2 regions of the Streptomyces sp. NPDC042336 genome follow, and region 2 is predicted to be linked to the other one. Evidence: riboswitches for the same ligand, from Rfam matches in the RefSeq annotation. Region 2 holds a riboswitch; the other holds the start of a gene.
The links. Region 2 has a riboswitch for cyclic di-AMP ahead of rpfA (resuscitation-promoting factor protein RpfA). Riboswitches for the same ligand answer to the same signal wherever they lie in the genome.

Region 1 (7,646 bases), on a different contig from region 2:
GGCCGCCGGGCTCGCGGTGCTGTCGGTGATGGAGAACGAGGAGATCGTGGCGAACGCCGCCGCGGTGGGGGAGCGGCTGAAGTCCCGGCTGGCGGCGCTGGTGGACCGCTACGAACTGCTCGCCGACGTCCGGGGCCGCGGGCTGATGATCGGCATCGAGTTCGGCCGGCCAAGGTCCCTGAAGCTGCGCAGCCGCTGGACGATGCTGCAGGCCGCGCGCAAGGGGCTGTTCGCGCAGATGGTGGTCGTGCCGCTGCTGCAGCGGCACCGGATCCTGACCCAGGTGTCCGGCGACCACCTGGAGGTGATCAAGCTGATCCCGCCGCTGATCATCGACACCGCCGACGCCGACCGGTTCATCGACGCCTTCACCGAGGTGATGGAGGACGCGCACAACGGCGGCGGCCTGATGTGGGACTTCGGCAAGACCCTGGTCAAGCAGGCGGTGGCCAACCGCTGAGGATCTTTTGCCTCAGAGGCAAGTAATTTGCCTCAAGGGCAAAGCTCGGGCTGAATGGAGGCATGAGCTCCTCCGAGACCGGCCCCGCCGAGGGGCCGGTCGCCACCGTCGCACCCCAGCTGCGCGAGCTGCGGCGGCGGGCCGCCCTCACCCTGGAGGCCGCGGCCCGCGCCGCGGGACTGTCGCCCGCCCACCTGTCCCGCCTGGAGACCGGTCAGCGCCAGCCTTCACTCCCGATGCTGCTCTCCCTCGCCCGTGTCTACGGTACGACCGTCGCCGAGCTGCTGGGCGAGACCGCCGCCGACCGGGACGCCGTCGTGCGCGCCGCCGACATGGAACCCACGAGCGCGGGCGGCTGGACGTACTACCGGGCCGGAGCGCCGGGCCGCGCCATGCACGCCCTGCGCGTCCAGGTGCCGTACGGCTCCCAGGGCGACGTCGTGCGCGTGCACCCGGGCGAGGAGTGGCTCCACGTCCTGCGGGGCCGGTTGCGGCTGCGCCTCGGGGACACCGAGCACCGGCTCACCGCGGGGGACAGTGCCCACTTCGACTCGATGACCCCGCACCGGATCGCCGCGCAGGACCCCGACGGGGTCGAGCTGCTCTTCGTCCACACCCTGCTGCGGAGCCCGACAGCCGCGCTGTGCCTCGGCCCGGCGCCCGGCCCGAACCCTGGAGAGATGCCATGAGCACCATGGAGGACAAGTTCCCGCGCGCCCTGTGGGTGCGACTGCTCGTCTACATCGCCCTGGGGCACGTCTTCGGCGGCTTCCTCTACCTGCTGTTCGAGGTGGGCGCCAAGTAGCGCCGTCCGCGAGCGGGCGCCCCCGGGCTCAGTCCAGCATCCGCTCGCGCAGCCGCTCCCGCGTCCGCGGAGTGAGCCGCAGCCCCTTCTCCAGGTACGCGTCGACGCCGCCCCACGTCTCCTCGATGGTCTCGAAGGCCGCCGCCAGGTACTCGGCGCGCGCGTCGAACAGGGGGCTGAGCAGCTCCATGACCTCGGGGGAGTAGGCCGAGGCCGCGGTGGAGCTGCGGCGCACCTTGTAGCGGCGGTGCGCGGCGTTCGACTTCAGGTAGTCCTCGACGACGGCCTCGCGCTCCACGCCCAGGGCGAGCAGGGTGACGGCGACGGACAGCCCCGCACGGTCCTTTCCGGCCGCGCAGTGCATCAGTGCCGGGACGCTGTCCTCGGCGAGCGCGTGCAGGATCCGGGAGTGCTCCGCCGTGCGCTCCGTGACGATCGAGCGGTAGGAGCCGATCATCCGGTCGGCGCCCTTGCCGTCGGCGAGGATCTCGCGCAGCTGGTCGAGGTCTCCGTCGCGGACCATCTTCCAGAACTCGGCGCCGTCGGCCGGATCGCTCAGCGGCAGGTTCACATTGCGCACGCCCGGCAGCTCGACGTCCGGGCCCTCGAGCTTCTGGTCGGCCGCGTTGCGGAAGTCGAAGATCGTGTGCAGGCCCAGCGAGGCCAGGAACGCGGCGTCCTCCCCGGTGGCGTGCGCCAGGTGGCCGCTGCGGAACAGCACCCCCTGCCGCACCCGCCGCCCGTCCACGGTCGGCAGTCCGCCCACGTCCCGGAAGTTGCGCACACCGGTCAGCTCGGGTTCGGTCGACGGGACCTGCTGCGTCACGGGGGCTCCTCCCACTCCGCCCCGCCGCCGCTGCTCGCCGGCGGGCACCACTCGACGATACGGCATCCCCTGTGCGCGAAATCGTACTCCGAAGAGTATTGCAGGCTGATAAGGGTCTTCTGTCCGAATTGGCGCCTTGATGACAACTGGACCTGAAATGGCGGAGGGTGAATGCGTGGTGCGTGAGCAGCGTCATATCCGTGACCGTGCGTGGCCCGTCATGTTCACGTAATTCGATTGGTTTTCCGGGGTGTTCGGGAAAAGCGCCGGGATGGAAATCGACACAGGGTTACCGGTTATTCCCGTAAAGGATCAATCGGAACACCGGTCGCGGGAACCCCTCGCTTGTCCGTGTGCGTCCCGGTCCCTTACGTTCACCACCGATCCGGACGGACGCCTAATCCTGCCGCCGACCGGAGCCCGCACTCATCGACCACCCGTACACGGCAGGAGCGGGGGACCCACAGGTAGAACTGCCTGTTCCGGTTCCCGGAACGGCTTGGGGTAAAGCCGCGTTCCGACGCGGCCGGGCATCTCCAGCCCGCACCCGACAGCTCACCTCGCAGGCGCCGGAGAGGAATTCGCCATGCCCGCGAAGGGTAAGCACCGCCGTACCAGGGCCATGCGCCTGACCCGCACCATCGCCGTCGCCGGAACCGGTGGCGCCGCGCTCGCGCTCCCGCTGATGGGTGCCGCCGTCGCCAACGCCGCCCCCGCGCACTCCGTTTCCGAGCAGGCCGTGCAGTCCGTTCCCACGTCGGCCAAGAAGGCCGCCGCGAGCGGCGCCGAGAAGAACTCGGATTCCCGGACGTACACCGTGAAGAGCGGTGACTACCTTTCGAAGATCGCCGACGAGCAGCACGTCGACGGTGGCTGGAAGAAGCTCTACGCGGACAACCGCGAGGCCGTCGGTTCCGACCCGTCGCTGATCCACCCCGGTCTGAAGCTCTCGATCGGCGGCCAGGCCGCCAAGTCGTCGGCGCCGTCCTCCGCGCAGTCGCACAAGCCCGCGCAGAAGTCCGCCGAGAAGCCCGCCGCCGAGAAGCCGGCCCAGAAGTCGACGGTCGCCGAGAAGGCCTCCTCCTCGGACTCCTCGAACACCGGCACCCAGTCCGCGGGCACCACCAGCGGCTACACCTCCCCCGTCCAGGGCGGCACCGTCGGTACCCCGTACCACCAGTCCGGCAGCATGTGGTCCAGCGGCTACCACACCGGCACCGACTTCGTCGTCCCGACCGGCACCTCGCTGAAGGCCGTCGGCGCGGGCACCGTCGTCTCCGCCGGCTGGGGCGGCGCGTACGGCAACCAGGTCGTCATCCAGCTCGCCGACGGCCACTACGCCCAGTACGCCCACCTCTCCTCGCTCTCCGTCTCCGCCGGTCAGTCGGTGACGGCGGGCCAGCAGGTCGGCCTCTCGGGTGCCACCGGCAACGTGACCGGCCCGCACCTGCACTTCGAGATCCGCACCACGCCGGACTACGGCTCGGACATCGACCCGATCGCGTTCCTGCGCTCGCACGGCGTCTCCGTCTGACGACCGGTTCCGCGCGGCCGCCGCGCCCCGAAGGCCGGACCCCGATCCCCGGGTCCGGCCTTCGGTGTATCCGGCCCCCGATACTCGGATGTATTCCGGAATTGACGAACACTTTAGGCGTGGCCTTTCTCACCGACCGTCAACCCCTTCCTACGGTCGCGTAGGTCACATTCCAGGGTGAATCATGGGCCGATGTGGCAGACGATTCGAAGAGTGACAGCAGAGCAGTGATCGGGTCGTACGTGGCGGTGGGGGACAGCTTCACCGAGGGCGTGGGTGATCCCGGCCCCGACGGGGCGTTCGTCGGCTGGGCCGACCGACTCGCCGTACTGCTCGCGGACCGGCGCCCCGAGGGCGACTTCACGTACACGAACCTCGCCGTGCGCGGCAGGCTCCTCGACCAGATCGTGGCGGAACAGGTCCCGCGGGTCGTCGCACTCGCGCCGGACCTGGTCTCGTTCGCGGCCGGCGGCAACGACATCATCCGGCCCGGCACCGATCCCGACGAGGTCGCCGAGCGGTTCGAACTGGCGGTGGCCGCGCTGACCGCCGCGGCCGGCACCGTGCTGGTGACCACCGGGTTCGACACCCGCGGGGTGCCCGTCCTCAAGCACCTGCGGGGCAAGATCGCCACGTACAACGGGCACGTCCGCGCCATCGCCGACCGCTACGGCTGCCCGGTGCTCGACCTGTGGTCGCTCCGCAGCGTCCAGGACCGCAGGGCGTGGGACGCCGACCGGCTGCATCTGTCGCCGGAGGGCCACACCCGCGTGGCACTGCGCGCGGGGCAGGCCCTCGGCCTGCGCGTCCCGGCCGACCCGGACCAGCCGTGGCCGCCGCTGCCGCCCCGCGGCACGCTCGACGTCCGGCGCGACGACGTGCACTGGGCGCGCGAGTACCTGGTGCCGTGGATCGGGCGCCGGCTGCGCGGCGAGTCGTCGGGCGACCACGTGACCGCCAAGGGGACCCTGTCGCCGGACGACATCAAGACGCGGATCGCCGCGGTGGCCTGACGGCGTCGCCGGACGGGCGGGACGGAGCGAGGTGCGTGACACGACTCGCCGGGGCGGCGTGCCGGCGGTTCCTAGCGGCGGGCGGGGGTCAAGGCCGCCCGGTCCAGGCCCAGTTCCCGGGCCAGGGCCTCGTCCACCCACTCCTGCGCCCGGGCCCGTGACACGGTGCCCGTGTACGAGGTGAGCTGCACCGCCAGCCCGTCCAGCAGCGCCGTCAGCCGCAGGGCCGCGGCGTCCGGCTCGGGGCAGGAGAACTCACCGGCGGCCACGCCCTCGGCGATGACCCCGGCGATCGCCGCCTTCCACTGGCGGTCCAGCTCGCGGGTGACCTCCCGCAGCGCGGGCTCGCGCGGCGCCGCCGCCCAGCCCTCGATCCACAGCCGCCAGCCCTTGGCCGGACCGGTCGGCGCATACCACCGCACGGCCGCCCGCAGACGGCGCAGCGCCGACGTGCGACGGGCCAGCAGCCCCCGCAGATGGGCGAGATCGTCCTCGGCGGCGCGGGTGAACGCGGCGGCGACCAGCCGCTCCTTCGTGGCGAAGTGGTAGAGCACCAGGGCGTTGCTGACGCCGAGCGCCGCGGCCACGTCGGCGATCCGCAACGCCGCCACGCCCCGCGCCGATATCTGCTCGATGGCGGCGCCCAGCAACTCCTCGCGCCGCTCCGCCACGCTCAACCGGACTCTCCCCACGCACGTCACCCTATACAGGCGCCCGGACGTGCGGTGACGCCCTTCCCGGCCGCCGTGTGCCGGGGGAACACGGATGTGCCGTCCGTCGTTCGAGGTGACGTAGGACGAGAAGACCACAATGAGAGCCTGAACCACTCCACCTGGAGGTACCGTGGCCGCTTTCCGTTCCCCGAGTCCCGGGCTCAGCGTGCCGCGGCCCGCGGCCTTCGGCGTGGACCCGAGCGGTGAGCGCATGGCGCGCATCCGCAGATCGCCGCACTTCCGCGACGGCGTCTTCCAGAACCCCGGGGGCACCGCCCGGACCCGGCCCTCCGGATCGGCCGCCGAATTCGCCAAGATCTACTTCAACAAGGAGGCACGGCTGCGCCGGTCCCCGCAGGGACCGGTCCCGGTGCACGCCACCACCCTGGCCGACCTCGCCCGGCCGCCCGCCACCGGACTCCGGCTGACCTGGATGGGCCACTCCAGCGTGCTCGCCGAGATCGACGGCCAACGCGTGCTCTTCGACCCGGTGTGGGGCGAGCGCTGCTCCCCGTTCCCCTTCGCCGGCCCCAAGCGCCTGCACCCGGCGCCGCTGCCGCTCGCCGCCCTCGGCCCGGTCGACGTCGTGGTCATCTCCCACGACCACTACGACCACCTGGACATGCCGACGATCAAGGCGCTGGCCGGCACGGACACCGTCTTCGCCGTACCGCTCGGGGTCGGCGGCCACCTCGAACACTGGGGAGTCTCCCCCGACCGGCTGCGCGAGCTGGACTGGCACGAGTCGACGCGCGTCGGCGGCCTCACCCTCACCGCCACCCCGGCCCGGCACTTCTGCGGACGCGGGCTGCGCAACACCCAGCACACCCTCTGGGCGTCCTGGGTCGTCGCCGGTGACGAGCACCGCGTGTACCACAGCGGTGACACCGGTTACTTCGACGGTTTCCGCGACATCGGCGCCGCGCACGGCCCGTTCGACGCCACGATGATCCAGCTCGGGGCGTACGCGGAGTTCTGGCCGGACATCCACATGACCCCCGAGGAGGGCGTCCGCGCCCACCTGGACCTCCAGGGCGGCCGGCCGCACGGCGCGCTGCTGCCGATCCACTGGGGCACCTTCAACCTGGCGCCGCACGCGTGGGCGGAGCCGGGGGAGTGGACGCGGGACGCGGCCGAGGAGGCGGGGCAGGCGGTGGCGTTCCCGCGGCCGGGGGAGCCGTTCGAGCCGGCGGGGGAGCTGCCGGTCGAGGCGTGGTGGCGCGGGGTGTCGGCGCCGATCGCCCACCCGTGGCGCCGCCCGCGGGCCGCCGGGGCGGTGGCCGGGACCAGCAAGGGGGATCTCGACCTCGCGGGTGAGCGGTGACACCGCTCACGGACGCGGGGGACGAGGCTGCCTGAGGGGGCGGGCCGGGCGGCACCCGTCTGCCGCCCGGTTGCCCCGGGGCCTCAGTACAGCTTCTTCCCCTCCGCCAGCATGGCGACGAACTTCTCGATGCGGGCCGCCCTCGTCTCCGCCTTCTTGGCGTCCTCGACCCGGTGCAGGATCGCGAACCGGTTGCGGCTGTCCAGGGTGGCGAAGAAGTCGCGCGCCGCTGGCGCCGCGTCCAGGGCGGCCTGGAGGTCGTCGGGCACCGTCGCCTTGCTCTGCGACGCGTACGCCGCCTCCCAGCGGCCGTCCTTCTTGGCCCGGTCCACCTCGCGCTGCCCTGCGGGCCGCATCCGGCCGGCCTTGATCAGCTCGGTGGCCTTCTCCCGGTTCACCTTCGACCACTTGCTGGCGGACCGGCGAGGGGTGAAGCGCTGCAGCCAGTACTGCTCGTCCTGCTTCTTCTTCTGCCCGTCGATCCAGCCGTAGCACAGGGCGGACTCCAGCGCGTGGGCGTAGTCGACGCCGTCGACCCCGGAGCCGTTCTTCGGGATCCGGAACCACACCCCCGTGGTGTCCTCGTGGTGCTCCTCCAGCCACTTCTCCCACTCCTCCTGCGTGGCGAAGGACAGGACCGGATCAGGCGACTTCCGCGCTCCCTCAGACATGGACGCCATGAAATCCCACCCCCGGGGGCGGGTCAACAACCCCACCGGAACACCCGGCCACGGCCGATCCTCCCGCCGGGCCGTGCACAAAGTTGAGCAGCCGACCCGGAGCGCCCCGGCGTACCGTCCCCGCTGGTCGAGCGACACACCGAAAGGCGGACGCATGACGACGATGTACGAGCACGTCGGCGGGGAAGCGGCGCTGCGGCGGCTGGCGGAGCACTTCCACCACCTGGTGCTGGAGGACCCGCTGCTGGGCGACCTGTTCCGTGCCGGATCGCCGTACCACGCCGACCATCT
Region 2 (7,646 bases):
CCATCGCGAGCAGCGCGGCCCGGCCGGTCAGCCGGGAGCGCCGGGCCTGGCGCCTGGTCTGCGAACGGTAGACCCGGGCCGCGGTCTGTTCCCCGATGATCCGGATCCTGGTCGCGGTGGAGAAACGGTCCCGGTCCTTCACGGCCATCTGGTCTCCGCCTCCCGTGCACGCGCGTACGTCCCCGCACACGGTACGGGACCGGGTACGGGGACGTACGTACGACGCTGCCTTCTACCGGGCTGTCAGCCCTTGAAGCGCGGGAACGCGCTGCGGCCGGCGTACACCGCGGCGTCGTCGAGGATCTCCTCGATGCGCAGCAGCTGGTTGTACTTGGCCACGCGCTCGGAGCGGGCCGGGGCGCCGGTCTTGATCTGGCCGCAGTTGGTGGCGACGGCCAGGTCGGCGATGGTGACGTCCTCGGTCTCGCCGGAGCGGTGGGACATCATGCACTTGAAGCCGTTGCGCTGGGCCAGCTCCACGGCGTCCAGGGTCTCGGTCAGCGAACCGATCTGGTTGACCTTGACCAGCAGGGCGTTGGCCGAGTTCTCCTCGATGCCGCGGGCCAGGCGCTCCGGGTTGGTGACGAACAGGTCGTCGCCGACGAGCTGGACCTTGTCGCCGAGCTTGGCGGTGATGGTCTTCCAGCCGTCCCAGTCGTCCTCGAACAGCGGGTCCTCGATGGAGACCAGCGGGTACGCCTCGACCAGCTCGGCGTAGTACTCGGTCATCTCGGCGGCGGTGCGCTCCTTGCCCTCGAAGGTGTAGGAGCCGTCCTTGTAGAACTCGGACGCGGCGACGTCGAGCGCGAGGGCGATCTGCTCGCCGGGGGTGTAGCCGGCCTCCTTGATCGCCTCCAGGATGAGGTCGAGGGCCTCGCGGTTGGAGCCCAGGTTCGGAGCGAAGCCGCCCTCGTCGCCGAGGCCGGTGGCCAGGCCCTTGTTCTTCAGGACCTTCTTGAGGGTGTGGTAGACCTCGGCGCCCCAGCGCAGGGCCTCGGAGAAGGACTCCGCGCCGATCGGGGCGATCATGAACTCCTGGATGTCCACGTTGGAGTCGGCGTGCGAGCCGCCGTTCAGGATGTTCATCATCGGCACGGGCAGCAGGTGCGCGTTCGGGCCGCCCAGGTAGCGGAAGAGCGGCAGGTCGCTGGCCTCGGAGGCGGCGTGGGCGACGGCCAGGGAGACGCCGAGGATGGCGTTGGCGCCGAGCGAGCCCTTGTTGTCGGTGGCGTCCAGGTCGAACATGGCCTGGTCGATCAGGCGCTGCTCGGTGGCGTCGTAACCGACCAGCTCCGGGCCGATCTGCTCGATGACGGCCAGCACGGCCTTCTCGACGCCCTTGCCGAGGTAACGGCTCGGGTCGCCGTCACGGAGTTCGATGGCCTCGAAGGCACCGGTGGAGGCGCCGGACGGAACGGCGGCACGACCCGTGCTGCCGTCGTCGAGGCCGACCTCGACCTCGACCGTGGGGTTGCCTCGGGAGTCCAGGATTTCCCGGGCTACGACGACGTCGATGGACGGCACGAGCATCTCCTTCTTCAATGTGACGCTTCGGTGTGACGCGCGGTCGCGCGGGACCGCGGCGGCTCTGCGGGACCGAGCCTAACCGGCTCCGGGCGATCGGCCAGCCGATCGCCCACCCGCTGGACAGAACCGAGAGTAAATTGTTTCCGAACGGAACAAAGACGTTCCCGGAAACCGGGCGGGTGCCCCGCGCGGGCGGGACGCGAAAAATCCCGCCCCGGTGCGTACGGGGGAACACGCACCGGGGCGGGAGTCGCGGGAGCGGCCGCCGCTTACTTGAGGTGCAGCTGCTGGCCCGGGTAGATCAGGTCGGCGTCGTCGACGATGTCGTCGTTCAGCTTGAACAGCTTCGCCCAGCCGCCCTTGACGTCGTGCTCCGCGGCGATCGAGCTGAGGGTGTCGCCCTTGACGACCTTGTACTCGCCGTCGCCCTTCTCGACCTTCTTGCCGGTCGGGGTGGTGACGGTCTTCTTCTCGGCCTTCTCGGCCTTCTCGGTCTTCTGCTCGGCGGCCGGACGCTCGGAGGAGCGGGAGGCCTTCTGCTCGGTGGAGCGCTCGGCGGTGGAGCCGCTGCTCTGGCTCTGCGAGCTCTGGGAGCTGCCGGAGCCGCCGTCCTGCGAGCCGCCACCGGTGTACGCGGCGCCCGACAGGCCGGTGCCGCAGACCGGCCAGGCACCCTTGCCCTGGCCCGCGAGCACCTTCTCGGCGATCTGGATCTGCTGGGACTTGCTCGCCTGGTCGGCGGTGGAGGCGTACTGCGTACCGCCGTAGGCGGCCCAGGTGGAGGCGGAGAACTGCAGACCGCCGTAGTAACCGTTGCCGGTGTTGATGGACCAGTTGCCGCCGGACTCGCACTGGGCGACGGCGTCCCACTCGGACGCGGTGGCGGCGGAGGCGTTGCCGGCCGCCATCAGCGGGGCGGCGACGGCGGCACCGGTGACGCCGGCGACGGCGATGACACGGGTGGCCTTGGACGGACGACGGTGCTTGCCCTTGCCGGAAAACAGCATGGTTGATCCCCTCACCGACGCCTGCGAGGTGAGCTGTCGGGTTCGGGCCGGTTGAGTTGCCCGGCCGGGTTCCTCGCGGAACTCGGCTTCACCCCTAGCCGCTCCGGCTCAACTGCCCGGTGCGGCGCTTACCTTGGGTCCCCCGCTCCTGCCTTCGGCGCTCGACGCGACGACTGTTCCCGTACGGCCGCTGGCAGGATTCGGCGTTGCGGCTGTCGGGGCCCGCGGTGGCGAGCGGTCATGACCGTAGACACGCGCTCCGCGGATTTTCAAAGACGATCACGGCTTCTGAGACCTATCTCTCACGAGATCCAAAAGGGACATACGGTCTCTAACCGTGACGTGAACTCCCCCTACTTTTCGCCCGATTCGCCCGTGACCGTGAGCGTCTGACCGGGCAGGATGTGGTCGGGGTCGGCACCGACGACGGTCTCGTTGTCGGCGTAGAGCGTGTGCCATCCGCCGTCGACCTCAAGGGAGTCGGCGATGGCCCACAGGCTGTCGCCGGTGCGGACGACGTAACGGTTGCCCGCGGCCTCTCGCGCGCCACCGTCGCGCGAGGCGTGCCGCCCCGCCGCGGTGTCCGTGAGGCCTTCCTTGGCGGCGCCCTCCTCCGCACTGTCGCCGCGGTGCCGGCCGGCGCCGGACGAGCCCTCGGTCTCCCGCGGTTCGGCACTGGCGGAGGCGTCGGATTCGGACGAAGTGTCCGGCTTGGCGGATTGGTCCGCGTCACCGGACGAGCCGCTCGATGCGGCGCCCGAGCCGTCGGAGCCGTCGGACGAAGCGTCAGACGACTTCGAAGAAGAGGGCGAAGGGGACGAAGAGGACGCTCCCGAAGTCGACTCCGGCGCCCCGGCCGCTCCGGACGAGTCGGTCGAACCGGATGACCCGGACGACTCGGGCGTTTTGGTGGTCGTGGGCGATTCGGACGACTTGGTGGTGTCCGTCTCCCCCGAGGTCCCCGAACCCTCCGACGCCCCGTCACCGGCCGCGTCCGAGCCGCCGCCCGTGGTCCCGGAGTCGTTGCCGAGGCCGGCGAGCAGACCGCAGGTCGGCCATGCGGCGATGCCCTGGGCCGCATGCACCTTCTCGGCGATTCTTATCTGCTGGGAGCGACTGGCCTGGTCGGCGCTGGGGGCGTAGTCGAGACCGCCGTACTGCTCCCAGGCATCCTGGGACAGCTGCAGGCCGCCGTAGTACCCGTTGCCGCTGTTCTGGCTCCAGGCGCCGCCGGTCTCGCACTCGGCGACCTGGTCCCAGTTCGCCGAGTCGGCCGCGTGGGCGCCGGTCGCGCCGAGCAGCGGGATCGCGATGGCGGAGCCGGTCACTCCGGCGGCGACGACCAGAGCGGGTGCCTGGCGGGGGCGGCGGTGACGACCGTTCCCGGAGAGCATGCGACGACCTTTCACGAGACGACGGGGACCACGCGGCGGATGACGCTCGACACCACGTTGATCCGTGAACGTATAGGGAGATCATCGCTTGTCACAAGTTCATGCCGCGCAGATCACGTGAAGATCACAAAGTTGAGCGCGTGTCACTTTTGCGTCGGCGACGAAGCGTTCCCGGCCGATGACGCCGACGGCGTGAACGCCACCGGCAAGGTGCGCAAACCGCGCATGATGAGGCCGCCGCGCCACCGGAGTTCGGCCGGGTCCGCGGCGAGGCGGAGGTCCGGCAGCCGGGTGAGGAGCGTGGCCAGCGCCGTCTGTCCCTCCAGCCGGGCGAGCGGGGCGCCGAGGCAGTAGTGGATGCCGTGGCCGTACCCGAGGTGCTGGCTGTCGCGGCGGGCGAGGTCCAGGGTGTCCGGGTCGGTGAACCGCTCCGGGTCCCGGTCGGCGGCGGCGAGGACGACGAGGACGGGGTCGCCGGCCGCGACGTCCTGTCCGCCGATGGACAGCGGCCGGGTGGCGAAGCGCCAGGTGGCCAGCTCCACCGGGCCGTCGAAGCGCAGCAGTTCCTCGACGCCGGTCTCCAGCAGGCCGCGCTCGCCTGCCGCGAGGGAGGCCTGGAGCCGGGTCCGCTGCTCGGGGTGGGTGAGCAGGGCGTACACCCCGTTGCCGATGAGGTTGACCGTGGTCTCGAAACCGGCGAACAGCAGGATGAAGGCCATCGCGGCGGCCTCGTTCTCGGTGAGGTGCTCGCCGTGGTCGGAGGCTCGGATGAGGCCGGAGATGAGGTCCTCGCCGGGGGCGGGCCCGGGCGGCAGCGCCGCTCGCTTGCGGTGGATGAGGTCGGCGAGGTAACCGCGCATCTTCTTGACCGACCGCGCCACCCCGCCTCGCGGGCCACCCCCGTGACGGATCATCATGCCCGCCCAGTCCCGGAAGTCGTCCTGGTCCTCGCGGGGGACGCCGAGCAGGTCGCAGATGGCGTAGATGGGCAGGGGGAAGGCGAACTCGTGGATCAGGTCGGCGGAGCCGGTGGCGGCGAACCGGTCGATGAGGCCGTCGGCCAGCTCCTGCACCCGGGGCGCGAACTCGGCCACCCGGCGGGGTGTGAACGCCTTGCTGACCAGTCGGCGCAGCCGGGTGTGGTCCGGCGGGTCGATGTTCAGCAGGTGGGTCATCAGCTCGGCCTTCCGCTCCCCCGGAATGCCGGTCTTGCCCTTGGCGTGCGCCGGCTCGTCGTGGTGCGCCGGGTTCTTGGACAGCCTGGGGTCGGCGAGGGCCTGCTTGGCGTCGGCGTACCGGGTGACCAGCCAGGCCTCCACTCCGCTGGGCAGCCGGGTGCGGTGCACGGGGGCGTGCTCGCGCAGCCAGGCGTAGGCCGGGTAGGGGTCGCTGGCGAACTCCCAGGTGAACAGCTCGGGGGCGGGGCCGGAAGCCGCACCGGGGACGGGCGGACGGCCGGTCATCCCTCGACCGCCCTGATCGCGTCCCGGTAGGTCCGGGCCGCCGCTCTCAGGGCCGCCTCGGGGTCGGTGCCCTCGGACTCGGCGCGGGCCGCGAGGGCGAGCAGCTGGTAGCCGACGCCCTCGCCGGAGGGCAGCGGGACGTCCAGGCCGGCGGTGCGGACGCGGGAGTGGAGCTTGGCGGCGAGGGCGAGGCCGGGCTGGCCGAGGGGGACGCCCTCGGTGACCGAGGTGCGCTGCTTCTCGGCGGCCTTGGTGCGCAGCCAGTGCTCCCGGACCTCCTCGGGGGTGTCGGCACTCTCGTCGCCGAAGACGTGCGGGTGACGGTGGACGAGCTTGTCGACGATGGTGCCGGCCACGTCGTCCACGGAGAACGGGGCGTCGGGGTCCTCCTCCGCGATACGGGCGTGGAAGACGACCTGGAGCAGCACGTCGCCCAGCTCCTCCCGCAACTCGTCGCGGTCGCCGTCCTCGATGGCCTCGACCAGCTCGTACGCCTCCTCGATCGCGTACTTGGCCAGGCCCTCGTGGGTGCGCCGGGACGACCAGGGGCATTCGAGGCGGATCCGGTCCATGACCTGGACGAGGTCGAGGAGGCGGGCGCCCGGGAGGTCGTAGGAGGCGGGGAGCAGCTCCAGCTCGGGCATCGAGACGCGGCCGGACCCGGCGAGGCGGGCCAGTGAGTCGGTGAGCGCGGGCTCGCCCTCGCCGGTCGCGACGACCACCGCGGTGCGGCCGCCGGCGCAGGCGTCCACCAGCTCCTCGGCGGTCGGGGCCGCCTCGTCGACGCGGATGCCCGCCTCGCGCAGGTACGGCAGCTGGGGATGGGCTCCGTCGGCGCACAGGACGCGGTCGGCGGTGCGCAGGGTCTGCCAGGCGGGCCAGGACAGCAGGCCGGGGGCGACCCGGTGGCTGGTGGTGAGCAGGACGATGCGGCCCGGGCCGGGGGCGGTCGCGTCGGCGGTGGTTGCGTTCACTCCCCGAACCTAACGCACGCCGCCCACGGCCCCCCGAGTTGTCCACAGGGGGCCGTATCGCCGCTGGTCAGCGGTGCTACGCCGGCTGCTGGGAGCCCGCCGCCGTGATCTCCCGCACCCACGGCGTCCGGGTGTCGACGCGGCTGCTCTTCTGGACGTCCCAGGTGCCGTAGCGCGGGTTGAGGTCGACGTCGAGCTTCTTGGACGCCTCGGACAGGGCCTGCCAGAACTCGGGCCGGCTGGTGTCGGTGCCGAGGCTCTGGGCGAGCTTCTGGGCCTCCAGCTGGACGAGGAGGTTGTCGTCGAGGCGGTCGGGGGCGACGCCGTACTGCTGGAGCCAGACGGTCTCCAGCTGCTCGGGGCCGCCGGCCTGCTCCTCCAGCTCGCCGCGCATGCCCTGCACCTCCTTGCGGCTGACGGTCACTCCGGCGTCCTGGGCGGCGCGGTGCAGCACCCGGTCGAGGACCATGCCGTGCAGGGTGTCGCGGGTGAGGGTGCCGGTCCGGGCGACGACCTGCTGGTACTGGGTGTCGTCCGGGACGGCGGCGCGCTGTGCCTCGCGCACCTCGTCGACGCGGTTCTCCAGCTGGGCGACGGTGATCCGCTGGTCGCCGACGACGGCCGCCGCGCCCGGATGCGCGTCGTTGCCGCAGGCGGTGAGCAGGGGTGCCGCTGCGGCGATCGCGGCGGTGAGGAGAAGCGCGGGGCGACGGCGGCGGCGGTGCAAGGGTACCTCCCGTTTGGAGATTGTGCGACGGTGCACAAAGTCTTGCGGTGATCGATGTTAGGCAGTGGCCCGGCTCTGGCCAACCCATTGGACCAACGATTCATCAGGACTTCGGGCACCGCCTCGCGCCCGGCCTCCGGCGGCGGTGGCCGGCCGGTGGTCAGCCGCGCACCTGGCCGAGCCACTGGAGGGTGCGCCGGATGTCGGCCGCGAGCGGGTGGCCGGGGCCGTGGACGCGCTCCACGTCGTGCAGCAGCCGGGCCAGCGTGTCGTGGGCGCCGGCGCGGTCGCCGAGGGCTAGCAGGAGGTGGCCGATGCGGCGGCGGACGTCGTGGGCGAGGTCGGGGTCGCCGGCGACGTACTGGTTCTCGTAGTACGGCAGCAGCGCCCGGTACTCGGCGAGGGCGGCGGCCGGTTCGCCGAGCTGTTCGAGGCACTGGGCGGCGTCGTAGCGGTGGCGCAGGGACTGCGGGTCGGCCTGGCCGGCCTCGGCGGCGCGTTCGTCGGCGAGGCGGCGCAGTTCGGGCAGGGCGCGCCGGTACTGGCCGTCGTCC

Region 1: another riboswitch for cyclic di-AMP. It lies ahead of ACZ6IM_RS27830 (M23 family metallopeptidase); the one in region 2 lies ahead of rpfA (resuscitation-promoting factor protein RpfA).

What each region holds. Positions count from the first base shown of each region.
Region 1 covers NZ_JBVJEA010000014.1:205,394-213,039, reverse strand. Annotated here, with positions in the region: gene ACZ6IM_RS27850 (aspartate aminotransferase family protein) at 1-460, shown strand, start outside; gene ACZ6IM_RS27845 (helix-turn-helix domain-containing protein) at 523-1,149, shown strand; gene ACZ6IM_RS27840 (DUF6126 family protein) at 1,146-1,265, shown strand; gene ACZ6IM_RS27835 (tyrosine-protein phosphatase) at 1,294-2,091, opposite strand; cyclic di-AMP (ydaO/yuaA leader) riboswitch at 2,516-2,675, shown strand; gene ACZ6IM_RS27830 (M23 family metallopeptidase) at 2,678-3,625, shown strand; gene ACZ6IM_RS27825 (SGNH/GDSL hydrolase family protein) at 3,853-4,638, shown strand; gene ACZ6IM_RS27820 (TetR/AcrR family transcriptional regulator) at 4,710-5,330, opposite strand; gene ACZ6IM_RS27815 (MBL fold metallo-hydrolase) at 5,482-6,675, shown strand; gene ACZ6IM_RS27810 (YdeI/OmpD-associated family protein) at 6,759-7,355, opposite strand; gene ACZ6IM_RS27805 (group II truncated hemoglobin) at 7,510-7,646, shown strand, end outside.
Region 2 covers NZ_JBVJEA010000005.1:97,699-105,344, forward strand. Annotated here, with positions in the region: gene divIC (cell division protein DivIC) at 1-148, opposite strand, end outside; gene eno (phosphopyruvate hydratase) at 244-1,524, opposite strand; gene rpfA (resuscitation-promoting factor protein RpfA) at 1,797-2,534, opposite strand; cyclic di-AMP (ydaO/yuaA leader) riboswitch at 2,538-2,704, opposite strand; gene ACZ6IM_RS13320 (transglycosylase family protein) at 2,888-3,928, opposite strand; gene ACZ6IM_RS13325 (cytochrome P450 family protein) at 4,072-5,391, opposite strand; gene ACZ6IM_RS13330 (nucleoside triphosphate pyrophosphohydrolase) at 5,388-6,365, opposite strand; gene ACZ6IM_RS13335 (SurA N-terminal domain-containing protein) at 6,442-7,092, opposite strand; gene pkaE (serine/threonine protein kinase PkaE) at 7,253-7,646, opposite strand, start outside.